One region of the Paraburkholderia sp. SARCC-3016 genome, then DNA from elsewhere that is predicted to be linked to it. Evidence: predicted binding sites of a transcription regulator. Region 1 holds the regulator's gene; the other holds the start of a gene.
What was found. Region 1 encodes FliA, which starts transcription of late flagellar genes. Its sites were predicted from a motif close to CTAAAGTTTNNNNNNNNNNNGCCGNTA; they were not measured.
Positions count from the first base shown of each region.

Region 2: the regulator FliA is predicted to act here: its motif matches at 13,354-13,380, upstream of QYH69_RS31910 (DUF4088 family protein).

Region 1 covers NZ_JAVHZD010000016.1:136,013-151,478, reverse strand. The annotation lists gene QYH69_RS17760 (flagellar hook assembly protein FlgD) at 1-266, opposite strand, end outside; gene flgC (flagellar basal body rod protein FlgC) at 289-711, opposite strand; gene flgB (flagellar basal body rod protein FlgB) at 802-1,287, opposite strand; gene flgA (flagellar basal body P-ring formation chaperone FlgA) at 1,571-3,160, shown strand; gene flgM (flagellar biosynthesis anti-sigma factor FlgM) at 3,296-3,637, shown strand; gene QYH69_RS17735 (flagellar protein FlgN) at 3,736-4,182, shown strand; gene QYH69_RS17730 (GSU2403 family nucleotidyltransferase fold protein) at 4,196-5,233, opposite strand; gene QYH69_RS17725 (RNA polymerase sigma factor FliA) at 5,362-6,093, opposite strand; gene QYH69_RS17720 (MinD/ParA family protein) at 6,118-6,987, opposite strand; gene flhF (flagellar biosynthesis protein FlhF) at 6,980-8,836, opposite strand; gene flhA (flagellar biosynthesis protein FlhA) at 8,833-10,941, opposite strand; gene flhB (flagellar biosynthesis protein FlhB) at 10,938-12,200, opposite strand; gene QYH69_RS17700 (DUF3443 family protein) at 12,397-13,644, opposite strand; gene QYH69_RS17695 (DUF2844 domain-containing protein) at 13,688-14,311, opposite strand; gene cheZ (protein phosphatase CheZ) at 14,663-15,370, opposite strand; gene cheY (chemotaxis response regulator CheY) at 15,372-15,466, opposite strand, start outside.
Region 2 covers NZ_JAVHZD010000045.1:738-16,203, reverse strand. The annotation lists gene QYH69_RS31970 (DUF6600 domain-containing protein) at 1-391, opposite strand, end outside; gene QYH69_RS31965 (helix-turn-helix transcriptional regulator) at 577-1,293, opposite strand; gene QYH69_RS31960 (hypothetical protein) at 1,568-1,717, shown strand; gene QYH69_RS31955 (acyl-CoA thioesterase) at 1,800-2,306, shown strand; gene fumC (class II fumarate hydratase) at 2,399-3,799, opposite strand; gene QYH69_RS31945 (phospholipase D family protein) at 3,850-5,451, opposite strand; gene QYH69_RS31940 (bile acid:sodium symporter family protein) at 5,853-6,839, opposite strand; gene QYH69_RS31935 (MATE family efflux transporter) at 6,985-8,376, opposite strand; gene QYH69_RS31930 (RNA-binding S4 domain-containing protein) at 8,594-8,812, opposite strand; gene QYH69_RS31925 (hypothetical protein) at 9,144-9,689, shown strand; gene QYH69_RS31920 (hypothetical protein) at 9,745-10,005, shown strand; gene QYH69_RS31915 (ATP-dependent helicase) at 10,161-12,338, shown strand; gene QYH69_RS31910 (DUF4088 family protein) at 12,410-13,189, opposite strand; gene QYH69_RS31905 (AzlD domain-containing protein) at 13,412-13,735, opposite strand; gene QYH69_RS31900 (AzlC family ABC transporter permease) at 13,732-14,403, opposite strand; gene QYH69_RS31895 (AraC family transcriptional regulator) at 14,569-15,396, opposite strand.

The DNA of each region.
Region 1 (15,466 bases):
GCCTCGCTCGCCGACAGTTGCGCGGACAACGAGCCGAGCGACTGGTTCAGCTGCGCGATGCCGCTCACCGTGTCGATCTGCGCGAGCTGCGACGTCATCTGCGAGCTGTCCATCGGCGAGGTCGGATCCTGATTCTGCAACTGCGTGATGAGCAGCTTCAGAAACGTCGACTGAAGGTCGGAAGCCGATGTGCCCGCGTTCGGGCCCATCGTGTCGGTCGGCGCGTTCGTCTGGGTAGTGCCGTTATTTCCAATTGGCGTGCTCAAAAAACTCTCCTTGGCTGCCGGGTCACGTACCGATCGTCAGCGTTTTCAGCATCAGATTCTTCGCGGTGTTCAGCGTCTCGATGTTCGCCTGATACGAGCGCGAGGCCGAGATCATGTTCACCATCTCCTGCACCGGGTCGACGTTCGGCGAGGTCACATACCCGTCCGCGTTCGCCGCGGGGTTGCTCGGGTCGTACGTCGTCTTCATCGGCGTCGGGTCGTCGACCACGCCAGTCACCTGCACGCCGCCGACCTGCTGGCCCGACGCGGAGCGAGCGCCGCCGAGCGGATCGACCGCGAACACCACCTGCTTCGCGCGATAGGGCTTACCGTCCGGACCGGTCGTGCTGTCCGCGTTCGCCAGATTCGACGCGGTGACGTTCAGGCGCTGCGATTCCGCAGTCAGCGCCGATCCCGCCACCTTGAAGATGTTCATCAATGACATGGCCTGTCGAGCCTCCTTCGTTGATCCCGTAGCGTTAATTGAGTGCTGTTGCGCGGCTGGTTATGCCGTTATGTTCTGTTAGCTGCCGAGTTAGCTTCCCGACGTGATCGCCGACAGCAATCCCTTGATCTGCGACGACACGAGCGTCATGCCCGATTCGAGATGCAGCGTGTTGTCGGCGAATTGCACGCGTTCCGAGTCGAGGTCGACCGTATTGCCGTCGAGCGCGGGCTGCACCGGAATCCGGTACCCGAGCCGGCCGTAATCTTCAGCCGGGCCGCCCGTCGGGATCAGCTTCGCCTTGCCGGCCATATGACCGGGCTCGGTCGTCGCGAGCGTCATGCCGGTCGTCACGCCGGCCGGCTGCGCCATCTGAAGCCGCGAAGCGCCGAAGCCCGATTCGCCATTGGCTTGGCGCAACGCACCCGCGAGCGACGACGAGAAATTGATGTCGCGCGCCTTGTAGTTCGGCGTATCGGCGTTCGCAATGTTCGACGACAGCACTTCCTGCCGGTATGCGCGCACGTCGAGCGCTTCCTTGTTGAACGCAAAATCCTGATCGAGCCTGTCAAGCATCGGACACCTCTCCGTATGAACGGTCCGCGGTCATATTCGCCTGCCCGCCCCTGCGCATCCTCGCGGCGGCACATGGTCGGCGGCGGAAGCAATCAGCAAAGGCTTTTTCGCATGGAGTGCATCTTAGGGGCGCGACGCAAGGGCCAATTGAACGAATAGCCGGGGAAGCGCCCCTCTATTCAACGTTTGCGATGGGAGGCCGCTCCCTAGAATTCGTCCTGTGCCGTTAGTACACGCAGGCCGTTGCGGCTCGCGCGTTCGCCCCTGATTCCGGAGAGTTGCCATGACCCTGCCCGCTTTCGCTGCCCTGCCCGGCGTGGTTCGCGCCGCGCGGCTGCACGGCGTGGTGCGGCAGGGGTCGCGTGCATGGCGTGTGTCGTCGGTCGCGGCGGTGCTCGGCATGGCGTTGCCCGGCGCGGGCTTGCCTTTCGCATCGATTGCAGCCGGCGCAATGCCCACGCTTGCGTATGCGCAGGACAATGGCGGACCGATCGTGATCCCCGGCCCCGGCGAAAAAAATCCCGCCGATGCGCAGGCGCTCGCCGCGCGCATGGGCCTCGCCGCTCATTCCACCCAGCCGGGCGCGGCGGCGCTCGCCGCACTGCGTCCGACGCCTGCGGCGCAGCGCGCCCTCGACGCGGACAATGGCCAGATCGTCATTCCAGGAACCGGCGAGCCTGGCGCGCAGCTGGCGCCAGGTGCTTATGCCGCGAACGCGACGAGCGGAACCGTCACGAGCGGGCGCGTCATGACTGCCCGTGCGTTGCCGGCCGTACCGGTGACGCTGCAACGCGTCAGCGTGCAGCCGCCGGCGCAGGGTGTGGCGCCGGTCGTCGTCAGCAACGCGCAGGCGCGCTACAGCGTGCCCGCCTCCGACTTCCACGCGACCGATACGGCGGCCGCGTCGGCGCCGATCCAGATCGATCCGCTTGCCGCGCGCGGCGAGCCGCCGCAACTCGGCGGTGCCGGTGGCAGCACAGCGGCGGTCAGGACACAGCCGACGAATGTGCAGCCGATGACGGCGGAGCAGGCGAACGCTGCCCAGATCAGGGCAGCGCAGCAGTGGGCCGCGCAAGCCGCAGCGCCGGCGCCCCAGCGGCCCGCGCAAACAGCCCAATTGCAGCCCGTGCGTTACACGCCGCCGCGCGCCGCCCTGGCCAATGGCACGGGTCAGTCTGTGGCCACGGTCAACGCCGGCGGCGCCAACACGCTGGCCGCGAGCGCGTCCGATGCCGCCCCGGTTCCCGCCGGCCAGCAGGACGGCGAGACGATCCGCGCCACGGCGCTCGCGTTCCTGCAGCAGCAAACGGCCGGCTTGCCCGGCAAGATCACGATTGACGTCGCGCGTCCCTTCCCGCGCGGCCTCGCGGCCTGCACGGCGCTCGAGCCGTTCATGCCGGTCGGTGCGCGCCTGTGGGGACGCACGTCGGTCGGCGTGCGCTGCGCGGGCGCGCGCCCGTGGACGCTCTATCTGCAGGCGCGCATCTCGCTGCAGGCGACCTACTACACGGCGTCGCGCCAGATCGCGCCGGGCGAAATGCTGACCGCTGCCGATCTCGTCGCCCACGAAGGCGATCTCGCGACCTTGCCGCAAACGGTGATCACGGATCCGTCGCAAGCCGTCGGCGCGGTCGCGCTCGTGCGCATCGGCGCCGGGCTGCCGCTGCGCCAGGACACGATCCGCAGCGCCGCATCGGTGACGGCGGGACAAACGGTGCGCGTCGTCGCATCGGGCGAGGGTTTCTCGATTTCGGCGGAGGGCAGCGCGATGAACAACGCGACGCCTGGCCAGCAGGTGCGGGTCAAGACCACGAACGGCCAGATCGTGACCGGCGTGGTGAAGGACGGTTCGACCGTCGAGATCCAGATGTAAGGCAGATTCGGCCTGAGGAGCGCGTTTCAGACAAGGAAAAGGTGACGGAAGACGGAAAAACAGCGGGCTCCGGTTGCGCTAAAGTTTCAGCCGGCGTTTGCCGATATCACGGTCAAATCGTTCAGGAAGCCCATCGTGAAAGTCGATTCCAGCACCAACCCGAATCTGGCGCCGCTCGGCAACGGCGTGCAGCGCGGCCAGCAAGGCGAAGCCGCCGCTGCCGGCGCCGCCACGGCGCGTACGCCAGCCCCGAGCTCGAGCGGCGGCGCGGCCGCGGACGTCAGCCTGTCGGCGCTCGCGGGCCATCTGCAAGCGCTCGGCGCATCGAGCCCGGCCGATATCGATACGGCCCACGTCGAATCGATCAAGCAGGCAATCCGCGACGGCTCGTTGAAAATCGATGCGTCGAAAATTGCCGATGGCGTGCTCGAAACCGCACGCAGCCTGCTGCAAGGCACCCAGCCGTCCGGCAGCTGAGCGTCCGAACGTTCTTTCTCGGGGCGCTCTCACTGGCGGACGCATGTAGAAACCTGCGTCGCCTGCGTCATGCGGGCGGTTTAACGTTTGAGTGAGAGATGAAAGACGCCCTGCTTGACACCATCATCGACGAATACGCGACCGTCGAAGCCTTTGCCTCCTTGCTCGCCGTCGAACAGAAAGCGCTGACCACGGCGTATCCGGGCGAAATCCTGAAGCCGATCGTCGAGCAGAAAACCTCGATGGCCGACAAGCTCGCGATGCTCGAACGCGCGCGCGAAAACCATTTGCGCGAACGCGGCCTGCCGGCGGGCAAGCGCGGCATGGATCTCGCCGCAGCCGAGGACGCGCGCCTGAACGAGCAGTGGGGCCTGCTGCAGAAATCGGCGGAACGCGCCCGCAAGCTCAACTTCAACAACGGCCTGATGATCCGCACGCGCATGGACTACAACCGCCGCATTCTGGCGGTGCTGCGCGGGACGCCCGAAAAGGCATCGACGTTCTACGGCCCGGACGGCAAGGTGCCGATGTATTCGGGGCTGTAGGCACACGCGCGCTTCAGGCGGCGCGGCTCAGGTCCGCGAGAAAATCGCGCGCACGCTCCGACACATCCAGTTCAAAGTTCACCGCAAGCGCAGCGGCCGTCGACACACGCGGCCGCGCCTTCTTCTCGATCCTTTCCGCCGCCGCTTCCAGCGAGTCCGGGTAGCGCTCCATCAACGCATCGATGAGCACCACCGCCTGGCGGCGATCTTTGCCGGCTTTCGCGGCGAACCCCGGACCGCGCAGCGTGCTGACGACCAGTTTGTGAAGCGCAAATCTGGCGGGATCCGGCACGGTGACCGGAACCGCATGTTCCTTGCCGAGCACAAAGCCGGCCACGGGCTCGTTCAGCAGATATCTGAAGTACGGCAGTCCCGTTGCATGCGCGCGCAGGTGCGGCAGCGGTTTCGTTTCGTACGCTTCGGTGCCCGGCACGAGCAGATCGACCTTCAATGGCTGCCCGCGCGCCTTGAACGACGTCGCGGGCCGGCGCGCGTCGAGTTCCGGCACTTCGAGAAAAGGCAGGCTGCTATCGCGCAGAATGTCGAGGAAGCTGCGATTCTGCGGAATGGCGACCGAAATCGCGCCGGTGCTGCCGATATCGATGTCTTCGGTCCGATAGTTCGCCGACATGCGCACACCGAGTCCGTTTAGCAGCGCGCCGAACGCATGCGAACCGACGAGCACGCCGCCGTGACTGAAAATGCCCGCGTTGTAGAGCGTCGCGATGGTAAGGGCGGCGGAATTGTCGGCTGCGGCGAAACCGGCTTTGCGTAATATCTGAACGTCGGCGGCAAGCCCGCGCATCTCGAAACTTTCCTGCAGTTTCGCGTCGAGCGTGGCGTTGGTTGCCGGCTCGCCCGCGCGGCCGAGCGAGGTTTCGACCCGCTTGCCCGATGCAAGATAGACACGCCAGTAAACGTAGCTTTTTCCGGCGACGGACTTGATCGACGCAGAGCCCGGAGAATGAAGCAGGATTTGCGTTTGCGCGGCGGCACGCTCCGCAACGGAGGCGTACAGCGTTTGCAGCGCATCGTTGTAGAAGGTCGGCATGGCGGCGGAAATTTATACCCTACGATTGCATTGTAGGGTATAAGACCAGCCGGCGCCCTTTTATACCCTATCGTTGCATTGTAGGGTATAAACTCGCGCTGGACCCTTATCAGGCGGGCACGCCCTTTTTAGCTCTCCTCGGCCGCCCACGCCATTTCGCGTAAGCGCGCGCGCAGCCGCGCGACTGCCTGGCTATGCAGCTGGCACACGCGCGATTCGCTCACCTCGATCACGGCGCCGATCTCGCGCAGGTTCATCCCGCGCTCGTAATACAGCGACATCAGCAGCTTCTCGCGCTCGGGCAGCCGCTCGATCGCCTCGATCAGCGCGCCGCGCAGGCTCTCGTCGAGCAATGCCGAGAGCGGGTCCGAGTGATCGACGCAATAGCGGTCGAGGAACGGCTCGTCGTCGGCGGAGCGGTCGAAGTCTTCGTAATAGATGAGCTGGCTGCCGTGCAGGTCCTGCAGCATCGACTGATACTCGTCGAGCGGCATCTTCAGGTGCTGCGCGATTTCAGCTTCGCTGGCCGCGCGGCCGAGCTGCTGCTCGACCTGGTGCACCGCCATCTCGAGCTCGCGCGACGTGCGCCGCACGCTGCGCGGCAGCCAGTCGTTGCTGCGCAGCTCGTCGAGCATCGCGCCGCGAATGCGCTGGCTCGCGTAGGTTTCGAACTGCGCGCCCTGATCTTCCTTGTAGCGGCTCGCGGCGTCGAGCAGGCCGATCATGCCGGCCTGAATCAGATCGTCGAGGTCCACGCTCGCCGGCATTTTTGCCACCAGCTGCAGACCGAGCCGCCGGACCAGCGGCGTGTATTTCGTCAGAACGTCGGCCTGAGAAATCTTTCCTTGAGCGTTGTACATCGAGCTCCCCTTGTCCGCTGCCTGTCAGGCGTGTTGTGCGGACGGTTGTTCGGCGTGTGATGCCGTCGTGACTGCCGCGCTCGCCGCCCACGGCGCGCGCGATGACATCGCTGGCCGCATCGGCCAGTACTGCAATTCCGCGGCAAGGTGCCGGAAGTCGCGCGCGGCAGGTGCCGAAGGAAATGCTTCGACGATGCAGCGCGACAGTTCCGCGGAGCGCGTCATCAGCGGGTCCGCCGCGACGCAGCCGGCGCCTTCGAGCGCCACGGTCAGATAACGCCCCGCGACGGCCGCGAGGTTGTCGAGCGCGAGTTGCGCATCGGAGACGCTGTGCACGTGATTGACGAGCATGCGGAATTGCGCGATCGCATACGCGTAATGCAGACGCTTCATGCAGGCGTACGTATCGGTGATCGCCTGCGCGGCCACGCGCGTGACCATCATGAGGTCGTGTGCCTGCAGCGCGAGGTCGGACAGCATGCCGTCGCGTTCGAACTGCACGTCGATCAGCACGACATCGGCCGTGCTGTCGAACACCGCGGCCAGCTGCGACGGCTTGCACATGTCGCGATGGCTGCGCGGCGCAGCGAGCACCGCGAAGCCCGCGCTATGGCGATCGGTCGCCGCATCGAGCGCCAGCTCGCCGCGCGTAAATGCGACGAAGCGCTCGGCCGCGGCGCCGTTGGGCGTCGCGACGATCGCGTGCGGTTCGCCCGCATGCTCGTCGACGACGAGCACGTCCTTGCCCTGCGCCGCGAGCGCCGCCGCAAGATTGACGACGGTCGTCGAACAGCCGACGCCGGCCGTGCCGCCGGTCACCGCGATCGCGCGCGAACCGTGGCGCGCGAGCAGGCGCCGCAGTCCTTCCGCCTGATCGGACACGAACTTAGCCAAACCGGACCTCATGCTGCTCGGCAGTCGAGCGTGCGGACAGCGCGGAGAGCAGACCCGGCACGTCGTCTTCCTGCGGAACGAACGGCGAATGATCGCGCGGGATGCAGAACGCGCTGCGAACGAGAAATTTCTTTGTCGCGACGTAAAGGTTTTCCGGCACCTTCTGGCCGGTCGAGACGTAGTGCACGGGCAGGCGGTAGCGCAGCACCGCATCGAGCGTGCTGCCGAGATTCGTCGCTTCGTCGAGCTTGGTCAGGATGCAGCCGGCGAGCGGTTGCTTGTCCGGCGCGCTCTGATAGGCCTGCACGACTTCGTTGAGCGTGTCGCCGTGGCAGGTCGCGTTCAGCAGCAGCAGACGCTGCACCGGTTGGCCCGCGCGGCTCAACATCGCGATCTGGTCCGACACGAGGCGGTCGCGCTGGCTCATGCCGATCGTGTCGATCAGCACGATGTGCTTGTTGCGCAGCTCGGACAGCGCGAGCTGCAGGTCCGCGCCGTCCTTCACCGCGTGCACCGACACGCCGAGAATCTTGCCGAAGATGCGCAGCTGCTCATGGCCGCCGATCCGGTAGCTGTCGGTGGTCAGCAGCGCGACCTTGCTCGCGCCGTAGCGCATCACGCAGCGCGCGGCGAGCTTGGCGGTCGTCGTCGTCTTGCCGACGCCGGTCGGGCCCATCAGCGCGAACACACCGCCGCGCTCCATCAGCGCGTCTTCGCTTTCCATCACCGGCAGGTTCGACTCGAGCACCGAGTGCACCCATTCCATGCCCGCGTCGAAGCTTTCGACGGCCGGCAGGTTGTCGACCACCATCCGCACGAGCTGCGCGGAGAAGCCGGCTGCGAACAGGTGCCGCGTGAGCGCCGACTGGATCGGGCTGCGCCGCTGGCTATCGGCCCACAGCAAACCGGCGAAGTGCTCTTCCATCATGCCGCGCAGCGAGGCCAGCTCGTTCATCACCGTTTCGTTGACGATCTGCGACATGCGCGCATTGATCGCGTCGGTGACCGCGGCCGTTACGTTCTCGGGATAGCCGGACGCCGTCGTCGCGCGCTGCGTGGCGCGGCGCGCGGCGAGTTGCGCGGCTTCGCGCGCCCAGTCCGGCGCCTCGTTCGTGAGCGTCGGAATCGCGGCAAGCGAAGCGCCGTGCGGATCGTCGCGGCGCGCGCTCGATGCCGGCTCCGGCGCGAACATCGGTGCCGGCGCTGCGCTCGGCGTGCCCAGGCCCTTCGCAGCGGCGGCCGCAGGCGTGAGCGGCGGCTGTTTGCTGCTGTAGTCGCCGGGCTGGCTATCGCGCTTCGCGGCGATCTGCTGCGCATGGTCGATCAGCCACGGATTCGTTTCGGCCATCGTCGGACGCGGCGCCGGCGCCGGATGCCGTTCCACCGGCTTCATGATCGATGCGGCCGGCACAGCGGGCTTCGCGACCGCAGCCGGTTCGCTCTTCTCGAGGCGCGGCCGCACCGGTTCGATCTCGGGCGCGATCAGCGCGGCCACGGTTTTCGCTTCGGTCGCGCTCGCGCCGGGTTCGCCGTCGGCGCCCGCTTCGGGGCTCGCGCCGAATACCGACGAAAACACGTCGGGCAAACCGCTCGCATACGGATTCGCAAACCCGGAGACCGCGCCGGCACGCACTGCGCCTTCGCCGGCCGCGCCGCCCAGCGCCGCGGCGGCGCGCTTGCCCGCAGCCGGCGCGATGGAGGCGAGTTCGCTGTCGGCAAGCGCGACGATCTCGACGCTGCCGTCGGCGAGCGACCGGTTCGACAGCACGACCGCATCGGCGCCGAGCGCTTCGCGAACGAGGCGCAACGCGTCGCGACTCGTGGCGCCGGTGAATTTACGGATGTTCAAGCTTGACCCCCGATGAGGTTAACGACCTTGATGTTTCTTGTGTCGGGCACTTCCGCGTACGAAAGCACCTTCAGTTGCGGCAGGCTGCGGCGCAGGAAGCGCGCGAGCATGGCGCGCAGCGAGTGCTGCACGAGCAGCACCGGCGCGTAGCCGAAGCTTTGCTGACGAGTCATCGCCCGTTGCGTTTCGGTAAGCAGCGTCTGCGCGAGGCCTGGTTCGAGCCCGGGGTTCGGACCGGTCGTCAGCGCCTGCGCGAGCACGCGCTCGAGATTCGAATCGAGGCCCATCACCTGCATGTCGCCGCTGCCCGGGAACCATTGCTGCGTGATCGCGCGGCCCAGCGCGAGGCGCACGATCGCCGTGAGGTCGTGCGCGTCGGTGACCTTCGGCGTGTGCTCGGCGATCGATTCGAGAATCGTGCGCATGTCGCGGATCGGCACGCCTTCCTCGAGCAGGTTCTGCAGGACCTTTTGCAGCGTCGTGATCGACACCTGCTTCGGAACCAGTTCTTCGACGAGCGACGGCGACGACTTCGTCGTCCGTTCGAGCAGCGCCTGCACTTCCTGGCGGCCCAGCAGTTCGGACGCGTGCATGACGACCAGGTGGTTCAGGTGCGTGGCGACCACCGTGCTCGAGTCGACCACCGTGTAGCCGTACACCTGCGCCTGCTCGCGCAGGTTCGTGTCGATCCAGACGGCCGGCAGGCCGAACGCCGGGTCGGTGGTCGGCGCGCCCGGCAGCGCGGCGCTGACCTGCCCCGGATTGATCGCGAGCCACTGGCCCGGGTACGCCTCGCCGACGCCGATCTCGACGCCCTTCAAGGTGATGCGATAGCCGTTCGGACGCAGTTCGAGGTTGTCGCGGATATGAATGACGGGCGGCAGAAAACCGATTTCCTGCGCGAACTTCTTGCGGATGCTCTTGATCCGCTTGAGCAGCTCGCCGTCCGAGTTGCGGTCGACGAGCGGAATCAGCCGGTAGCCGACTTCGAGGCCGAGCGTGTCGATCATCGTCACGTCGTCCCAGCTCGCCTCGGTGTTCTCGGGCGCGGTCAGCGTGGCCGGCGAAGCCTCGACGAGCGCCGACGCCGACTTGCGCCGCTCGGCGCGCTTCTTCAGCACGCGGCCGAGCTGGATCGCGCCGCCGCCGAGCGCCAGGAACGCGAGGTGCGGCATGTCCGGAATCAGGCCCATCAGCACGAGGATCGAGCCTGTGATCATGAGCACGCGCGGGTTCGAGAACAGCTGCGAGGTCAGCTGCGTGCCGATGTCCTCGTTGGTCGCCACGCGCGACACGATCACGCCGGCGGCCGTCGAAATGACGAGCGACGGGATCTGCGCGACAAGGCCGTCGCCGATCGTGAGCAGCGTGTAGTTCTTGCCCGCGTCCGCGAAGCTCATGCCGTGCTGCGCGACGCCGACGATAAACCCGCCGAGGATGTTGATCACCATGATCAGCAGGCCCGCGATCGCGTCGCCGCGCACGAACTTGCTCGCGCCGTCCATCGAGCCGTAGAACTCGGCTTCCTGCGCGATTTCGCTGCGGCGCTTGCGCGCCTGCTCTTCGTTGATCATGCCGGCATTCAGGTCGGCGTCGATCGCCATCTGCTTGCCCGGCATCGCGTCGAGCGTGAAGCGCGCGGACACTTCGGCAATGCGGCCCGCACCCTTCGTGATCACCATGAAGTTGATCACCATCAGGATGATGAACACCACGATGCCGACCGCGAAGTTGCCGCCGACGAGGAAGTGGCCGAACGCCTCGATCACCTTGCCGGCCGCATCGGGGCCCGTGTGCCCTTCGAGCAGCACGATGCGGGTCGACGCGACGTTCAGCGACAGGCGCAGCAGCGTCGAGAACAGCAGCACGCTCGGGAACGCGGCGAAATCGAGCGGCTTCGTCGTGTACATGCTGACGAGCAGCACCATCACCGAAAGCGCGATGTTGAACGTGAACAGCAGATCGAGCAGGAACGGCGGCAACGGCAGAATCATCATGCCGAGGATCATGCAGATCAGGATCGGCCCGGCGAGCGCGCGCAGATTCGCGCCCTGCAACATGTCAGGGCGGCGCGACAGGAAACCGACGCGGGGCGGCGTGCTCATGCGCGGCCTCCGTCGTTGCGCGGGTTACGGTTGCCGCGCGTGTCGCCACGCTCGTTGGCACGGGCTTGCGGATCGATTGCTTCCACGTCTTCGATATCTTCGATGTCGTCGTCTTCGTCAGCGGCCGGGCCGCGCTTGTCGAGTTCGGCCGGCACGTCGAGGTCGCTCGGCCGTACCGGCTCCGCGCCGCCGTGCGTATTGAAGCGGCGCAGCTGATAGACCCATGCGAGCACTTCGGCCACCGCGCCGTACAGCACGCCCGGCACTTCGGCGTCGAGACGCACGTTGTAGTAGAGCGCGCGCGCAAGCGGCGGCGCTTCGAGCAGCGGCACGTTGTTCTCGGTCGCGAGTTCGCGAATGCGCGCCGCGACGAGGTTCACGCCTTTTGCGACCACCTTCGGCGCGCGCATCTTGCCGTCCGTGTATTGCAGCGCGACCGCGAAGTGCGTCGGGTTCGTCACGACCACGTCTGCCTTCGGCACGTGCTGCATCATGCGGCGCCGCGCGGCCGCGCGCTGTTGCGCGCGAATGCGGCCTTTCACATGCGGGTCGCCTTCGTTTTCGCGGTGTTCGCGCTTGACCTCTTCCTTGGTCATGCGCAGCTTTTTCTCGTATTGCCAGATCTGGTACGGCACATCGAGCGCGGCGATCAGGAACATGCCCGCGACGGTCGTCGCGCAGCACACGGCGATCAGATGGGCGGTGTTCGCGAAGGCCACCGACATCGGCTGCGTGACGAGCGCGAGCACGTCGTCCTTGTGATTCCAGACCGCGAGCGTGCCGATCCCGCCGACCACGAGCGTCTTCGCGAGCGCCATGCCGAGCTGGATCACGCCGTTCGGCGAAAAAATGCGGCCGAGGCCCGACACCGGATTGAGCTTGTTCCACTTCGGCTCGAGCGACTTCGACGACAGCAGCCAGCCGCCGAGCGCGATCGGCGCGACCAGCGCGGCGAGCCCGGTCAGAAACAGCAGCGGCGCGAGCGCCTGCAGGCCCTGTACGCTCGCGGCGCCCGCGCCGATCAGCATGCGGCGCGTTTCGAAGACGCTAGCGTGATCGAACGTGAACGAGCCGCGCAACATGCCTTCCAGATGAGCGCCGATCTGACCGGACAGGCCCCATGCGCCGAAGAAGCCGGCCGACAGCAGCGCGAACGAGACCAGCTCGCGCGAGCGCGCGACCTGCCCTTCCTCCCGCGCCTTCTGACGGCGACGGGGGGTGGCTGATTCGGTCTTTTCGAGGTCGCTGTCCTCTGCCACGGGGCTCTCCAGGCGGTCACGGCATCCATTGCCGGTATTCCGGGTGAGAGCGATTATTCCCGTAGACGTAAAGGGACGATCGGCGGATAAAGGGCGTTAAACCGGGGTATTTCGCGGGATGGAGGAAGCAGCGGGCCAGTAGCCCCGCAGCGGCCCCGGACGGGGCCGCTGTTTCGCCGGATGCGAACGCGCGGGACTAGAACGCGATAAACGGCGCCTGGCCGCCGGACGCGCGCAGGTCGAGGCCGTGATACACGGTCTTGCCGAAGTAGAACGGCAAGCCGAGATCGAGCGTGCCGTTGGCGGCCGTGCCGGTCAGGTTCGGCAGCGCGAAATTACCGGTGTTGAACAGGTTGGTGGCGTTATCCGCGAAGAAAGTCACCCCCAGCGCGGTCGCGCTTTCGCCCTGCAGCGTCGCGCTCAGCGTCGCTTTGCTGGTCGGGCAGTAGAAGTCGGGCGCGTTGCTGCCGCACGGCGTCAGCGGCGGGCCGAAGAACATTCCGTTGGAACCCGTGTCGAGGAACGCGTCGACGTTCGTCAAACCGCTGAATGTACTGTTCTTGAGGTCGCCTGCCTCGTCGGACGCGAGTGTCGTCACCGTGCCCGGCATCGCATTGTTCGCCTGCGTGTTGATCCCGAAGGTTACGAGGCCCGTCGCCGTCTTCGAGCCGCCGTCCGGCACGGCCGGGAACTGCACGATCACGCCGTTGTTGTCGCTCGGGAAGCGCGCGACCGGATTCGTGACCTGCTGGGCGACCGCGACCGGCACGCGCGTGCAGTTGGCCGTCGTGGTGTTGGGCGGGCACGAGAAGTACGTGCTCGGATTGCCGGCCGACATGGCCGCCGCGCACGCGGTTCCGCAGTCGTTGGTCGCCACGCCGACGCCGAGAATGCCGTTCGCATTGAGGGTGCTGGCCGTGTCTTCCGCGTTCGACACCGGCACGCTGTCCGTGCAGTTGTCGCTCGGAATCGTCGCGTCGGACAGATCGCCGACCACCTGAACCGGAATGCCGGACGCGGTCTCGCCGCCGATATGCACGTCGGCCGTGCGGATCGTCCCCCATGTGAAGCTCTGCGCGAAAAGCGCACATTGCGCGAGCACGCCGGTGCCGGACGGCACGGTCGGCAAGCTGGCGGCCGTCGAGCCGAGCGACGAGTTGAGCACGCGCAGGCCGAAAGACTTCGTGTCGAGCAGCACGTTATCGATAGTCCGGCATGCGCTCGCCGAGCCGGGCGCGCAGACGGTAACGCTCACGGTCGGGATATTGATGTTGCCCGTCACGCCCTGAGCGATCACCGCGGACACCTGATTCGCGCCGGCGGGCGTCGGGCTCGCCGGCGCGTTCTGACTGGTGTTGTTGTCGCTGCCGCCGCCTCCGCCGCAACCGGCGACGATCAGCGACACGGCAAGCGCAGCGGCGGCGGCTTTCAGCCAGGCCGTCATTCTGGTTGTTCGATGCACGAGGATTCTCCAGTCGTCGGTCGGGTTAGCGGATAACGTCGCCGGTTACACCGGGCGGCATCAGCGCGGGCAGATAACCGCAGCCGACGTAGTGCCCCATGTGGCCGCCCGCGCGAACCACGAGGCCGCCCTGTTCGACCGTCGCCGGGCCGCGTGCGGCACCGCGTGCCGCCCGAGCGGCGCGCGCGCCCTCCACGTACTGCTGGTAGTAGTCGTTGCCGAAGATCTCAGTGAGATTCGGATAGGCGGGTCCGTTCCAGCATGCGGCGAACACCTGACCGTTCCCGTCCACGTATTCGCGCACGACGGTGCCGGTTGCGAGCGTGGTCGAGCGCACCGTATAGGCGGCGGTACCGGACGCTGCTGCAGAACCCGAGGCAGCCGACGCCGCGCTTGACGCCACGCTTGACGCCGCAGTCGACGCGCCCGGTGTAATCGCATTGCGCATCGTCGCCGTGGCGGACGCGGACGGCGCGCCGGACATGGCCGACGGACCCGACGTCGTCACGCTCGCGCCTTGCGGCGTGGTCATCGGACTGCTGCCCAACGCCGCGTTCGCTAACGGCGCGGCGGCCAGCACGCCGGCCGCGCAGAATGCGGCAGCGGCAAGCGCGAATACGCGATGCCGCAACGGGTTTGATTCGAACATCGGCACTCTCTCCTTGAAAACCGCGCTCGCGATGCGAGCCGCATGCAGTCCGAACCTGTTTGCATGGTCGCCGACGCATGTTGAAGCGCGATGACACACGGCACCGCGTGCCATTCAGATCCGCCTTCCCGACACGCCAGCTGCATCTGGAAAGCTCGTTGGCAACCGCCCGACAGCGCACCGCAAGCCTGATGCCCGTTGGCGGAACGGGAAAGGGCATTTGCGTTACGCGATGGCTAGTATGCCTGCGGACAGATCGAAGGGACAGATTCCGCGGCCGCGTGAGCATTCGCTTTCAGCAGCCGCGCAGCCTTCGGGAATGAGATAAAGCGGGAGTCGGAGAGATCCGCGTCAGAAGCCGAGGCTCGCGAGCAGGTCGTCGACTTGCGACTGATCCTGCATGACGTCGGCCTTGCCTTCGGGGTTGATCTGCGGACCGTTGAGCAGGCCCTCGGGACTGCCCGTCGACGACACTTCCGCGACGAGCGCCGCAGCCGTCGCCGCGAACTGCTCGCGCCGCTCGGGCGCGATGTTCTCGACGAGCACGCCGAGCAGTTGCTGCTCGATCACATAGACGATCTCGGTGATCTTCTTGATCACCTGGCCCGTCAGATCCTGGAAATCCTGCGCGAGCATGATCTCGAGCAATTGCTGGTTGGTCGCCGCTGTCGCATCGGGCAGCTTGCCGAGAAACGCGTGCGTGTCGTCCATCAGCGTGCGCACTTCGTCGCGTTCGAGCGGCGCCGCGTACCACTGCGCCCAACGCGCATCGAGCTTGCCCGCGTCCTGCTGCAGCTGCTCCTGGATCGGCTTCGCGACTTCGATCGCGGTCAGCACTTTTTCCGCGGCCTGCTCGGTCATCGTCGCGACGTATTTCAGGCGGTCGCGTGCGTCCGGGACGGCTTCCGCGGCACGCTCGACATGCTTGTCGATGCCGAGCTCGCGCATCGAATCGCGCAGCGTGCGTGTCAACTGGCCGATCCGGGCGAGAATCCGGTCGGTGGTGTGATCGCTGTCGTCGCGCGCGACCGCGTCCTGCGCGTTGGTCGGCTGGTTCACATTAGCCCCCGGTTTTGCCCATCTTTTCAAGAATCTTGTTCAGCTTCTCGTCGAGGGTCGCCGCGGTGAACGGTTTCACGACATAGCCGCTCGCGC
Region 2 (15,466 bases), on a different contig from region 1:
ATTCGCCGACGCGCACCGCGGTCGAGCCGATATGCAGCTCCGAGCGCGCGCCCTTATCGTTCCACAACTGATCGCCGGTGGTGAGCGGCCGGTTGACCTGCGCGTACGACCAGTCGGTCGCGCCGGCCGGTTCGGTCGTCACGGTGCCGGCCATGTAGTTCAGGCGCGCGACGCGGCCCGGCGGGTCGGCGTCCTGCGCGCCGGCCGGCTGCGCGGCCGGCCCTGCGGCATTCGGGGGCGGTGGGGCTTCCTGTGCATAGACGCGCGGCGTGCCCGACGCGACGAACAGCGCGGCGGCAACGGCCGCGATCGCGGTCGCGACGGCGGGCGAAGCGGCGCGGGCAGTACAGGCAGTGCGGGAATTCGAAGAACCGGATGTGTGCGTTTTCATTAGTGTGACTCCGTCGGGTGCCACGCGAGAGACGGCACCGTGTGAAATCACTGTACCCGCGGCGCGTATTTCAAGACGCGCTCATTTGTAAGCTATCCGGCCCGCGCTGTAACAAGACGTGTCGTGCGACGCGCAGCCGTTTCGCACCGGGCCGGCGGTGCGAAGATCCCGCGTTGGGCTTCGCATTATGCGCCGCGCAGGAAGTCGTCGAAATGACGGTGACCGGCGGGCGTCACGCGCAGCACGCGCGGCCGGTCGGTGCGCTCGACAAAGCCGTGCGACGACCATGCGTCGAGTAGCGCCGCGCCGAGTGCGCCGCCGACGTGCGGACGGCGCTCGCTCCAGTCCGGGCATGTGCACGCGAAGCGGCGGCGCAGCGCGCGCTGGCTGGCGACGTCGATGCCCCAGCCGGCGAGCCGTTCGGCGCCGGCGGGCGTGGCGTCGAGCCGGTCGCCTTCGCACGAGAGCAGGCCGTCGCCGACGAGCCGCTCATAGACGCGCACCGCCAGTTCGCCGGCCATATGGTCGTAGCACGTGCGCGCATAGCGCATGTCGACGGGCACGGTGCGCGCGGGGCGTGGCGTCGGCCGCTGCGGTGCGGCTGCCTGAGCGAGATTCATGAGCGCTTCGATCGCTGCCGCGATATCGGGCGTCGCGATCCGGTAATAGCGGTGCCGTCCGCGCACTTCGAGCGCGAGCAGACCGCCGTCGGTGAGGCGGGCGAGGTGCGCGCTCGCCGCCGACGGCGAGAGGCCCGCGATCAGCGTCAATTCGCCCGCCGGGCGGGCGCTGCCGTCCATCAGCGCCCACAGCATCGCGGCGCGGCCGGGATCGGCGAGCAGCGCGCCGATACGGCTCAAGCCCGGGAATTGGCCGGTTGCTTCGGTAAGCGGATTGGTCATCGGAGGTCGTCGGGTTTTCTGCAATCGAAGATGCCGGTGCGGCCGGCGCGCGGGGGAGGCGGCGCACCCGTCACGACTCCACTGTAAACCTGGCTCGCATCCGACGTTTCAGGATCGCGCGAAATGTCGGATGCGCAGGTGTCGAACCTGGGAACCGCGGTATCCGGCCGGATCGCCCGCGCGAGGCGCGTCGGCGTTGCGTCCGTCCGTTCCATCTCGCGCAACCTCGCCAGGCTAGAATCGGAAACGCGTTTTATCCGGGAAACACAATCCGATGAAAGTCATTCTTGCCGCTTGCGCGGTCATCGCCGTGCTGTCGTGCGCCGCTTGCGCGCAAGGCGGCGCGAGCACGCCGGTCGGCTCGTCCGGCAGCAGCATCGAGATGTACGGCACGATCGACGAAGGCGTCACGGTGCGCAAGTAAGGCGCGTCGCGGATGGCGGCCCGATTTTTTGCGGCGCTCGTATAATCGGCTCCTTTCAATTCGCAGATCGACCGGAGTCAAGATGAGCACCCCTTCCGCCGCACCGCTGGATCGTTCGGAAACGACCTTCCGCTTTCTGGCCGAGCCGACATCGGTCAACTTCGGCGGCAAGGTGCATGGCGGCGCGTTGATGAAATGGATCGACGAAACCGCGTACGCGTGCGCCGCGGTCTGGTCGGGGCGTTATTGCGTGACGGTCAGCGTCGGCAATATCCGTTTTCGCCGGCCGATTCACGTCGGTAATCTGGTCGAGCTGCGCGCACGCGTCGTCGCGACCGGTCGCACGAGCATGCATATCCATGTGTCGGTGTTCGCCGGCGACCCGAAGGGCGGCGAGCTGATGCAGACTACCGACTGTCTCGTCGTGATGGTGGCCGTCAACGAGAACGGCAATCCGCTGCCGGTGCCGGCCTTCGTACCGGTCACCGACGAACATCATCGCCTTGCGAAGTACGCGATGGACGTGAAGGCGGCGCTCGACGCGATCGTCGAGCTGAAGCCGGAAGAAGTGGCGCAGGGAAAAGTTTGAGATTCGGTTCGAGATTCGGTTTGAGGTGCTCGCGAGGCGTCGGCGCGACGCCTCGCATCATCTGAAGCAGCGAGCCCGACCGGCCGGCTCGCTCAGCCCTTCACGTGGCCGACCATCTCGTGCGGCCGCACCCATTCGTCGAACTGCTGCTCGGTCAGATGACCGAGCGATAGCGCGGCCGCCTTCAGTGTCGTTCCTTCCTTGTGCGCTTTCTTCGCGATCTGCGCGGCCTTGTCGTAGCCGATGTGCGGATTGAGCGCGGTCACGAGCATCAGCGATTCGTTGAGCAGCGTATCGATGCGTGCGCGATTCGGCTCGATGCCGACCGCGCAGTTGTCGTTGAAGCTCAGCGCGCCGTCCGCAAGCAGACGGACCGATTGCAGCACGTTGTGCGCGATCATCGGCCGGAAAACGTTGAGTTCGAAGTTGCCGCTCGCGCCGCCCACGTTCACTGCGACGTCGTTGCCGAACACCTGGCAGCACAGCATCGTCATCGCTTCGGACTGCGTCGGGTTGACCTTGCCCGGCATGATCGAGCTGCCCGGCTCGTTTTCCGGAATCGCCAGTTCGCCGAGACCGCAGCGCGGGCCGCTTGCAAGCCAGCGAATATCGTTCGCGATCTTCATGAGGCTCGCGGCGACGGTCTTCAATGCGCCGTGCGCGAACACGAGCGCGTCGGCCGCGGCCATCACCTCGAACTTGTTCGGCGCCGACACGAACGGCAAGCCGGTCAGCTTGCCGATCGCCGCCGCGACCTGGTCGGCGAATTGCGGATGCGCGTTCAGCCCCGTGCCGACCGCGGTGCCGCCCTGCGCGAGCTGATACAGGTGGGGCAGCGTCGATTCGACATGGCGCATGCCCTGATCGAGTTGCGCGACATAGCCCGAGAATTCCTGACCGAGTGTGAGCGGCGTCGCATCCTGCAGGTGCGTGCGGCCGATCTTCACCACGTCGGCGAATGCCTTTGCCTTGCCGTCGAGCGTATCGCGCAGCGTCTTCAGCGCGGGCAGCAGATGCTTGACGATGCCCACCGCGGCGGCGATATGCATCGCGGTCGGAAACACGTCGTTCGACGACTGGCCGCGGTTGACGTCGTCATTCGGATGCACGAGGCGCGCTTCGCCGCGCTGGCCGCCGAGCAGCTCGCTCGCGCGGTTTGCGATCACCTCGTTGAGGTTCATGTTGGTCTGCGTGCCCGAGCCCGTCTGCCAGACCGCCAGCGGAAATTCGCCGGCGTGTTTGCCTTCGATGATTTCGTCGGCTGCATGAACGATCGCCTTCGCCTTGTTCGCATCGAGCACGCCGAGACCGAGGTTGACTTCCGCTGCGGCGCGCTTGATCACCGCGAGCGCATGAATCAGTTCCGGCGACTGTTTCTCGCTCGAAATCCTGAAGTTCTGCAGCGAGCGCTGCGTCTGCGCACCCCAGAGACGATCGTTCGGCACCGCAATCTCGCCGAACGTATCGCGTTCCATCCGTACATCTTCGGTCATGATTTCACTCCGCTTGAGGTTTGACGACGGCGCGCGGCGGGCGCACGCGGTCAAAGCTCGTCGTCGACTGGTAAAAGCAGGAACAAACCTGTCAGCACATTCCGGTAGAAACCGGCATTCGGGTCCACGTCGTAGGTGACCGTGCGACCGTCTTCCTCGTCGGTCCAGACGAGGTGATACGGGTTCTCCGGTCCGCGGAAAAAGAACCGCGACGGATCGGCAAGCGTGACGTGGTAGCTCGACTCCGGTCCGGTCACGCGGTCGAACAGCGTCGCGACCTGCTCCGCGAGCGGCGCGCTGTGGATCACGAGTCCGAGCTCGGTGTTCAGATGCGCGGAGCGCGGATCGAGATTCATCGAGCCGATCACGAGCGTCTTGCGATCGAACACGAGTGTCTTTGCATGCAGGCTTGCGCGCGATCGCGAGCCGAACATGCCGGTGCGCGTGCCTTGCTCCTGCACCGGCTTGAATTCGTAGAGCTCGACGCCGGCTCTGAGCAGCGGGTCGCGGTATGGACTATAGCCCGCTTGCACCGCGACCGCATCGGTGGCGGCGAGCGAGTTGGTCAGCACTTTCACCTTGACGCCGCGTGCGGTGAGGCCGGCGAGCGCTTTAACGCCCGCGTCGTGCGGCACGAAATACGGCGACGTGATCAGCACTTCCTGCTGCGCATCGTTGACGAGTTCGGCGATACGCGCGATCACCGGGCTCTGGTAATCCGCCTGCGGCAAGCGGACTTTCGCCGGCGCATCGGCGTTGAACTCCGCCGGCGCCCATGTGAGGCCGAGTTCGTCTTTCTGGATTTGCGACGCGAGCGGCGTGGCGTTCAGCGGCTTCGCGTCGTACGGGTCCGCGTTCTTGTGCCAATGCTCGCGCAATGCGTCGCGCGTCTCGTCGAGCTGCTTCGGATCGAACGTCTGCCGGTTGAGCGCGCGCAGCGGGTATGCGCTGCTGTCGTTCCAGTATTCGTCGAAGCTCGCGGAAATTTTCGCGGTGATCGGGCCGGCTGCGAGCACGTCGATATCGCGGAACTGCAGCGTCGGGCTCGCGCTGAAATACTCGTCGCCGAGATTACGGCCGCCGACGATCGCGAGCTGGTTGTCGGCGATCATCGCCTTGTTGTGCATGCGTCGTGTGAAACTGCCGATCTGCGTGAAGAAGTTTTCTGTGCGCTGGTAGAGGCTGCCTTGTGCGCTGCCGAACGGGTTGAATACGCGAATCTCGATGTTCTGATGCGAGTTCAGCGACGCCATGATGTCGTCGAGATCCTTGAAGTTCAGATCGTCGACGAGCATGCGCACGCGCACGCCGTGGTCCGCCGCGTAGAGCGCCGCGGCGAGCAGCAGCTTGCCGGTGGTGTCTTCGTTGGCGATGTAGTACTGCATGTCGAGCGTTTTCGTCGCGGCGCGCGCCAGCGCGATGCGCATCTGCAGCGCTTCGGTGCCGCTCGACAGCACCCGGAAACCCGACTGGCCCGGATGCGCCGCTTCCGGCGCGGCAAGCGCGGCGCCGAGCGGCGTGGCCGTCGATTGCGGCAGCGCGTGCGTGACCGGCGGCTCGAACGACGACGCGGGCGGACGTGTCGCGCAGCCGCTCAATGCAGCTGCTGCAACGGCCGATGCGGCGATGAACGTGGTGCGGGCCAGCGTCAGCGAGGTCTCGCGCGAGCGGCGCAACGTCGAAAGCGTACGAATTACCGGAACAAGTACGGACAGGATCGGCCATGCGCTGCATGGCGCAATTTTGCGACTTTGACGATCGTACGACGGCACGCTGACCCTCCGACTTTTTGACTTCGCGCTAACGCCTCGCGGCCAGGCGTCACGTTGGGAAGGTCATTCTAAGTGGAATCGGCAAAGTGGGTCGGGAAGATCGCAAGCATGGTGCGGGCCAACGTCGCGATGGTCGGGCGAGCGGATCCGCAAGCGACCCTACGCTGACTCGCGAGCCGAGGCCGCGGTCGACCGGCTGTCGCGACGGACTTTCCGATGCCGCATGGCGTCGCGCATGCAGCATCGCGCCGCCGCTATCTGCAGCGGCGCGCGCGGCGAGATCAGCGAGGTTCGCTGTCGAGCGTGGCTGCGCGCTCCGTTTGCATCGTCGTATGCGGTCGATTCGGTCGATGCGGGTCGCGTGCCGGCCGGCCCGCCCAGAAGCCGGCGAGTAATGAACCCGACAGGTTGTGCCATACCGAAAAGAGTGCGCCGGGCAGCGCGGCAAGCGGTGCGAAATAAAGCTTGCCGAGCGTTGCCGCGAGGCCCGAGTTCTGCATGCCGACTTCGATGGCGAGCGTGCGGCAGACGGCTTCGTCGAAGCCGAGCAGGCGCCCGCCCCAGTACCCGCCGAGCAGACCGATGCCGTTGTGCAGCACGACGCCGAGCGCAACGGTGAGACCCACCGACGCGATGCTCGCCTGCGTGCCGCCGACCACGGCGGCGATGATCAGCAGGATCGACACCATCGAAACGAGCGGCAGCACGGGCTCGACGCGGCGTACGAGCCTGCCGCACAAATGGTTGATCGCGAGGCCGGCCGCGATCGGCAGCGCGACGATCTGCACGATGCTCAGCAGCATGCCGCGCACGTCGACGGCAATCGACGCGTCGACGTACAGGCGCGTGAGCAACGGCGTCGCGAACACGCCGACGAGCGTGGACAACGCGCTGATCGTGACCGACAGCGCGACGTCGCCGCGCGCGAGATAGATCATCACGTTCGATGCGGTGCCGCTTGCGACGCTGCCGACGAGGACCATGCCGGCGGTCAGATCGGGCGGCATGCGCAGCAACTTCGCGATGGCCCATGCGGCGAGCGGCATCACGAGATAGTGGAGCACGATGCCGGCGACGACCGGCGCGGGGCGGGTGAAGACGCGCTGAAAATCGGCGATCGACAGCGTGACGCCCATCGACAGCATGATCAGCGTAAGCAGCGCCGTCACGTGCGGCGCGATGCCGGCCACGGACGCAGGCGCGCAGTAAGCGGTCAGCGAAACGAGCACGGCCCACAGCGGAAAGAGACGGGTAACGCGGGAAAGCATCGAGGCGGTCCTGTTGTTGTTGGTGTGTGCGGCGCATTTTACCGGCGGTGCGCGGCGGCGCGCCTCACTGGTTGCGCGCGCAACCAGATCGACGCGATGCCGCGGCATCGTATCGCGCAGGCATGCCGCGACCACCGTCCTTACGTTACGCCTGCACGGCCGCGATATGACGCGCGCTGATCCGGTGAAAGCGCAATGTCATCAGGATCGCGACGCTCGAGAGCCCCGCGGCAAGCCCCCACCAGAGTCCGAGCGCGCCGAGCCTGAAGTGGAACGCGAGCACATACCCGGTCGGAAAGCCGATTCCCCAGTAGCCGAAGGTCGCGGCGATCATCGGCACGCGCGTGTCCTTGAGGCCGCGCAGGCAGCCGGACCCCACCGTCTGCATGCCGTCGACAATCTGGAAGATCGCCGCGACGCCGAGCAGCGAACTGGCAAGCGCGACCGTGTGCGCGTTCGACGGGTCGTCGAGCTGCAGATAGAGGCCGACGATCCAGTGCGGCGCGCTCACCATCACGAGTCCCGACAGCGACATGAAGCCGACGCCGAGCCCGAACGCGGCGAAGCCCGCATGGCGCGCGGCGAGCGGTACGCCCGCGCCCGACCAGTAGCCGACGCGCACATTCGCGGCCTGGCCGATCGCGAGCGGCACCATGAAGGCCACCGACGCGACGTTCAGCGCGATCTGATGCGCGGCAAGCTGCGCTTCCCCGAGCAGGCCGACCATCAGGCCGGTCGCGAGAAACAGTAGCGATTCGACGCCGTACGTGATCGCAACGGGCCAGCCGATGCCGAACAGTTCCCCCATCAGCGGCACGTTGGGCCGTGCCGCGGCCACGAAGTGCCGGTAGCGCGGCCGCAGATGGAGCAGCGCCATCAGCATCAGCGCGGACAGCCAGACGGTGATCGTCGTCGCGACGGCCGAACCGAGAAAGCCCAGACGCGGCAGTCGATATGCGCCGTGAATGAGGCCGTAGTTGAGAAAACCGTTGAACACGACGCTGGCGACCGAGACCCACAGCAAACGCTTCGCCGCGCCGATCGCCGGCAGGAACGAGCGCATCAGACCGACGCCGATCAGGCTCGCGGGCGCGCCCCAGCGCAGCACCGCGCAGTATTCGCCGATGTGCTCGGCGAGCACCGCCGGTTCGCCGAACGTCTTCAGGATCGGTGCCGCGAACGACAGCAGCACGAAGGCGGGAACGGCGAGCAGGATCGAGAGCACGAAGCCGGTCCAGTAGATGTCCGGCACGCGCTCGTCGGCCTGCGCGCCGCGCGCGTGCGAGACGCTGACGCTGACCGACGTCAGCACCCCTTGCAGCAGCGTGACGACGAAGAAGAACAGGTTCGCGCCGAGGCCGCCCGCGGCGAGCGCATCGGGGCCGAGCGAGCCGAGCAGCACCGTGTCGGTGACGCTCATCGCCATCTGCGACAGCTGCGCGATGGCGAGCGGCGCGGCGAGGCGCGCGGTGTCGGCGGCGTGACGCGTCAGCGACGGCGGCCCGGCAAGCGGGGGGGACAGACCGGATTGGGACATGACGGCAGCGTGGCGCGGCACCGCATGCACGGCGCGCGCGGCATGTAATGTTTTTGTCAAAGCGAACAGCTTATTGCGTCGCGCGGCGGCTGTCGATCAGCACGCACGTTCATGGTGCGGAATTTTTGCGAAGCCGGGTGCCCGGGCGGCGCGGCCTCGATCGCAAACGTCGCGAAGCGCCCGGTGCGCAATCGCCGCGCGCACGCGATCGCGGCGCTCACGCTTCGTGGACTGCGATGCGCGTATCGCCGAGCAGCACGACCTGGCCCGCGCGGATCTTGCACGTTTTGCGCAGTTCGATCTGGTCGTCCACTTTCACCGCACCCGATGCGACGAGCGCCTTGGCGGACCCGCCGCTGTCCGCGAGGCCCGTGAGCTTCAGCAGATTGTGCAGTTCGACGTAATCGCCGGTCAGCGTGAAATCGAGGTTGGGCATGGCAGTTGCGGAAAAGGACAACGCATGTCGTCGCGGGACGACGCGCGATGCATCGGAAAGGATTCGCATCATAAGCGAAAGCGAGCGGGGCGTCGCCCTGCGGCGTGACGCGCGAGCGGGTTTGTTCCGAAGACTCGAAGACTTCGCGCGCAACCGGATGTTATGCAGTTGTCAGAGAATGAAACCATCAGTAACAACGGCGGTTGATTACGAACTTCACTCAGAAAAACGCTGTCGGTAGAAGAGCCTGCTGCGTTTTGCATCGGGTCGAACAAGTGCCGGATGTGCGCCGAGGCGCTGCGTCCAGCCGACAACTTCAGAGAGGATCGCCATGACCGAGCTTCGTTCGCTGCTGATCGGCAGCACCATTGCCGCGCTGGCCACGACCGGCGCCGTCGCGCAGACCTCGAGCCAGGGTAGCGAGCCGGGTAGCCAGCGCGTTACCGGGGCGAGTCAGCCCAACCGGGTTTATCAGGTGCCCGCGTCGCCGCAAGCGCCGGCCCCGCAAGCAGCCCAGATCGCGCAGCAAAGCGCGCCGACCACCATGCCGTCGGGCACCCCGCCGAATGCGCCTGCCACGGCGCCCGCCGCGCAAGGCGTGCAAATGCCCGCGCCGACGCCGGCCGGCACACCGCCGCGGCAGACGCTGACCGCCCCGACGCCGCCTGATCCGCTCGTGCAGAAGCGCGATGCCGACGCGCGCGCCAATGCCGAGTATCACGACGCGAAGAAGGCGTCGAAGGCGCAGTACAAGGAACAGTTGAAGAACGCGAAGATCAATCGCGCGGCAGACCGGCAGGCCGCCGCCAACCAGCTGAAGATCGATTCGCAATCGGGCAACGGCACGCAGGTGCCGGATGACGAGACCAAACACTGACTGAACGCGCGCTAGCCGCGCTTACCGATCACCTTGACTGAAGGAGGGATAGCAGATGACCCGATCGACAAACCGGTTGCTTGCCGCATTGATCGTGGGCAGCGTGTCGACGTTCGCCTTTGCGCAAACGTCGCACGATCCGGCCGCCGAGCCGATGACGCACGCCGATAACAAGGCCGCGAAGGAACAGGCGAAGGCCGACAAGAAGGCTGCGGTGGCCCAGGCGAAGGCAGACAGGGAGAAGGCCGACGCGCAGTCGGATGCCAATAAGGCCGCGGCGGATGCGCGCGTGAAGGACGCGAAGAAGCAGGAGTGACAGGCGGCGGCGTGCGTGCCGAAAAAAGGGCGCTTGTCGCCGTACATTGTATGGATATACAGTATGCGTCGCCCTCACTTCGTTTCCGTTCGCACGCCGTGCCTTCCGCCGCCGCTTCCACGTCCGAATCCGCCTTTGCCGCGTCCGGCGCCGATATGCCCGGCGCTTCTGCCTCGCGTGCCGGCGCGTCGGGCGCCGCCGCCTGGCTAGCCAGACTCAATGACGAACAGCGCGCCGCCGTCGAATACGGCGCCGACGACGCCACGCGTGCCCCCGGGGCGCTGCTCGTTATCGCGGGCGCGGGCTCGGGCAAGACAAGCACGCTTGCGCACCGCGTTGCGCATCTGGTCGTCAAGGGCGCGGACCCGCGGCGCATTCTGCTGCTGACGTTTTCACGCCGCGCCGCCCTCGAGATGACGCACCGCGTCACGCGCATCGCCGGCGACGCGCTCGGCGCGCGCGCGGCGCTCGCCCAGGGTTTGACGTGGTCGGGCACGTTCCACAGCGTGGGCGCGCGTTTGCTGCGTGAATACGCTGATCTGATCGGCCTCGCGCAGACCTTCACGATCAACGATCGCGAAGACTCCGCCGACCTGATGAACCTCGTGCGCCACGAACTCGGCTTTTCGGGAAAGGAGCGGCGGTTCCCGTCGAAGTCGACCTGCTTTGCGATCTATTCGCGCGTCGTCAATACGGGTGCACCGCTCGGCGACGTGCTGAACAGCACTTTTCCGTGGTGCCGCGAATGGGAAGCCGATTTGCGCGTGCTGTTTGCCGCGTACGTCGACGCGAAACAGAAGCAAAGCGTGCTCGACTACGACGATCTGCTGCTTTACTGGTCGCATATGGCGGCCGAGCCGTCGATCGCGGCCGATCTGTCGAGCCGCTTCGACCATGTGCTCGTCGACGAATATCAGGACACCAACCGGTTGCAGGCGTCGATCCTGCTCGCGCTGAAGCCCGATGGCCGCGGCCTGACCGTCGTCGGTGACGACGCGCAGTCGATCTATTCGTTTCGCGGCGCGACCGTGCGCAACATCCTCGATTTTCCCGCGCACTTCGACCCGCCGGCGAAGCAGGTCACGCTCGAGCGCAACTACCGGTCGACGCAGCCCATTCTCGCGGCGTCCAATGCGGTCATCGGCCTCGCGTCGGAGCGCTTCACGAAGAACTTGTGGACCGACAAGGCGTCGGCGCAGCGGCCGCGCCTGGTTACGGTCGCCGACGATGCCGCGCAGGCGCGTTATGTCGTCGAACAGGTGCTGGCCGCGCGCGAAGCCGGCGTCAAGCTGAAGTCGCAGGCGGTGCTGTTTCGTGCCGCGCACCATAGCGCCGCGCTCGAGGTCGAGCTGACCCGGCGCAACATTCCGTTCGTCAAGTTCGGCGGACTCAAGTTTCTCGACTCGATACACGTGAAGGACGTGCTCGCGGTGCTGCGCTGGGCGGAAAATCCGCGCGACCGGGTGGCGGGTTTTCGCGTCGTCCAGTTGCTGCCGGGCGTGGGGCCCGCCACGGCGGCGCGCGTGCTGGACATGGCGGCCGGGGCTCCGTCGGCCGGCGTTTCGGCGGCTGGCAACCCCGCGGTCGGCGACGCGGCTCCTGTAGCGGCGCGCACCGCCACGGCTCAAACGCTCGCCGGCTTCGTGCCGCCGCCGCGCGCGCAGGAAGACTGGCCATCGTTCGTCGCACTGATGTCGACGCTGAACGAACGCAAGTCGGTGTGGCCCGCCGAATTCGAGCTGATCCGCCGCTGGTACGAACCGCATCTCGAGCGCAATCACGAAGACGCGATGGTGCGTCACGCGGACCTGCTGCAAATGGAAAGCATCGCCGGCACCTATGCGTCGCGCGAACGGTTTCTGACCGAATTGACGCTCGATCCGCCCGATGCGACGAGCGGCGAGTCCGGCGTGCCGCTGCTCGACGAGGACTATCTGATCCTGTCGACCATTCATTCCGCCAAAGGCCAGGAATGGCGCAACGTATTCGTGCTCAACAGCGTCGACGGCTGCATTCCGTCGGACCTCGCCACGGGCAGCGACGAAGAGATCGACGAGGAGCGGCGTCTGCTGTATGTCGCGATGACGCGCGCGAAGGAAGATCTGCATATCGTCGTGCCGCAGCGCTTCTACGTGCACAACCAGACGCATCTGGGCGACCGGCACGTATGGGCATCGCGTACACGGTTTATTCCAGTGGACCTGGTGCCGCTGTTCGACGCCTACGCGTGGCCACCCGTGGCGGTGACCGCCGCGCCGACCGCGGCAGGGCTGGCGGCTGCCGCGCAAGCCAAAGTGGAAATTGCGGCGAAGCTCAGGAAGATGTGGGAATGAGCGAGCCTCGAGCAGACACCCGGGTGTGATCGCGCAAGCGGCCGCGGGCGCGGAGCAGAGCGCGCCCCACTCTAGCGCGGCTGCCGCTGCTGCTGCTGTTGTTGCGGCGATTGAGGCCGCGGCGCCGGCATAAAGAAGTTGCGCAGCCACGCGGCGAGGCGCGTGAACACGTCGTACGGCTCTTCGACGAAAATCTCCGGCTTCAGCAGCCGCAGGTATTCCATGATCTGCTGCGCTTCCTGCTTCTGAAACGAGCCGTGCGTAATGCCGAGGCGCAACAGACCGCGCAGCTCGCCGAGCTTTTCGCGCGCGGTGCTGCCGAAGCTCGTCTCGCAGGCGACCTTTGCTTCGTACACGCGCTGGCGCAGCGATTCCGCGAGCCGCCACGCGGGCGTCTGCATCGATTCTTCAACGGTCTGAATGTCCTGGGCCGCCGACTTGATCTGCGCGGCGAGCGGATCGACGAGATTCGGATTGCATTGCGCCTCGTTGACGATCGCGGTCGCCCATTCGCGGCATTGCTTCGCGAGTTCTTCAGGCGTCCATTCGGAGCGGGAGGCGAACGCAAAGCCGAAGTCTGTCGCCTGTCGCATCAGAATCGCGACAACGTCAGGGAATTCCTTGTCCAGCGTACGTTTGGCCCATGCGTATTGGCCGCCTTGCAGCATCCGCTGCACGGCGTGCTCGGTCAGCGGCACCATGCTGTCGAGCAGCTTCGCACGCAAAAAATCCTCGAACGACGGCGTCGCAAACTGCGCGTCGAGTTTCAGCGAGACGCGTACGAACGCGTCGAAATCCTTGCGCAACGAGGCGACAGTCTCGTCCTTCAATGAAAGGGTGATTTGCCCCATGTCATATCCCGTTTGGTCATCCGGCGCGGCATCGCATGCGCGAGAGCGGCTTCTGGCCACTGTGTGAAACCGTAAAACTGCGCGATTGAACGATGCGCGACACGGTCGAGGCCGGGCTGCCCGGCGCTCGCGGAAGCATGCCAGGCTGATGGACCTCGACTGTTTATCGGCGGCTGGAATTGAAACTTGAGGAAATCGGCTTCCGCCTGAATCGGCTTCCGCCTATCCAGGCAGCAGCGCTTGCCACACGAAGAACACCGCGAGAGCGGCCGCGATGGTCAGCAGCGGACGTTTCGTCAGCGCGCTGACCGCGACTGCGGCGAGCGCGCCGACCAGCTGCGGGTTGCGCCACGTGAGTTCCGCGCCGCTGCCGTGCGGCGAGACCGCCATCGGCACGATGATCGCCGTCAGCACGGTGATCGGCACGAAGCCGAGCGCGGTGCGTACGAGCGGCGCAAACACGAGCCGGTCGCCGAGCACGAAGACGGTGGCACGAATCAGCCAGGTGATCAGCGCCATGCCAATGATCATCAGCACATCGTTCATCGCGGCGCCTCCGAGGTGGTGCGCCGTGTTTCGCGCGACCTCGACAGCAGAACGCCGACCGCGACGCCGGCGAACACTGCGGCGAGCAGGCCGAGCTTGTACGGCCAGGCCTGCCAGAAGAAGGCGAGCGCGCCCGCGGTGACGGCCGCCGCGAGATAGCGCAACGCGACGAGTTGCGGCACGACGATCGCGATAAACGTCGCGACCATCGCGAAGTCGAGGCCGAGCGACTGCAGGCCCGGAAACGCAGCGCCGAACAGCAGCCCGGCAAGCGTCCAGATCTGCCAGTTCAGATACATCGACAGACCCGAGCCGAGAAAATAGTAAGGGCCGACCGAGCCGGGCGGATGCAGCCGGTAGTGCGCCCATGCGACCGCGAACACTTCGTCGGTGAGCAGGCCGCCGAGCGCCCAGCGCCAGCGCGCCGGCAGATGCGCGACATACGGCGCGAGCGTCGCGCTATACAGCACGTGACGCAGATTGACGACGAAGGTCGTGGCCCAGATCACGGCAAAGCTCGCGTGACCGGCGACGAGGCCGAGCGCGATGAATTGCGCCGAGCCGGCGAACACGATCAGCGACATCAGCTGCCCGTGCCACAAATGCAGCGGGCCCGCTGCGACGAGCGTGCCGAAGATCACGCCGAATGGCGCGGCGCCGATCAGCATCGGGATCGTGTCGCGCGCGCCGGCGGTGAATGCGGTGAGGCGGTAGGTGGCTGTCAAGCTGAATTCCTCCGAAGCGTGAGGCTAGCGCAGAGGAGGGCGCCTGGCTTGTACGTTCTTGCGGTGTGGGATGTTCAGGCGCGTGCTCAGGCGCGTGTTCAGGTCGGCTCAGGCGCCTTGCCAGCGGCCCGGCGGCACGCCGAACATCCGGCGGAAGTGTCGCGTGAAGTGGCTCTGATCGGTGAACCCGCTCGCGGCCGCGACCTCGGTGACAGGCACACCGGCGCGCAACGGCGCAAGCGAGCGCTGCAGACGAACCTGGTTGCGCCACGCGTGCGGCGCGAGACCCGTCGCGCGCGTAAAGAGGCGCGCCGCATGAAACGGCGACAACGCCACGGCGTCGGCCAGTTCCGCGAGCGTCACGGGTTCTGCGAGTGCGCTGCGCAGCAGTTCCTGCATCGTGCTTACGCGCTTGTCGCCGATGGCCGCTTGCGGCGCATCGGGCCGCGTGCGGCCGTAGCGGACCAGCAGCGTCGACAGCGCATCGAGCATCGCGGCGTGGGCCGCGAGCGCATCGCTGTTCGCCTCGAGCAGCCGATGCGCGTGCGACAGACGCTGCGCGAGGTCGAGGTCGCGGATCACCTCGGCGTCGAACCACGGTAGCGGTTGCGCGCGCCCCGCGATATCTTCCGCAAGCTGCCGAAGATAGTCGATCGGCGCATACAGCACGCGGTAACGCCAGCCTTCCTCCATCGCGCGCGAACCGGTGTGCAGTTCGCCCGGGTTGATGACCGGCACGCTGCCCGCCTCGGCGACGTAGCGCGAGCCGCGGTACTGGTACGTTTCCGCGCCCGCTTCGATCACGGGAATCGTGTATGCATCGTGCCAGTGCGGCGTGAACGTGTGATCGTGATATTCGGCCGTGAGCAGATCCGCGCCGGGCATGAGCGGCGTGCGCCAGTAGCGGGCGGAATCGCGGAAACGGGTGGTGGTCATCGACTCGGAGCGGCTGGAATCCGGCTAGACTCGCCAGTTTACCGCGCCGCCCGGGCGGACAGACAGAATG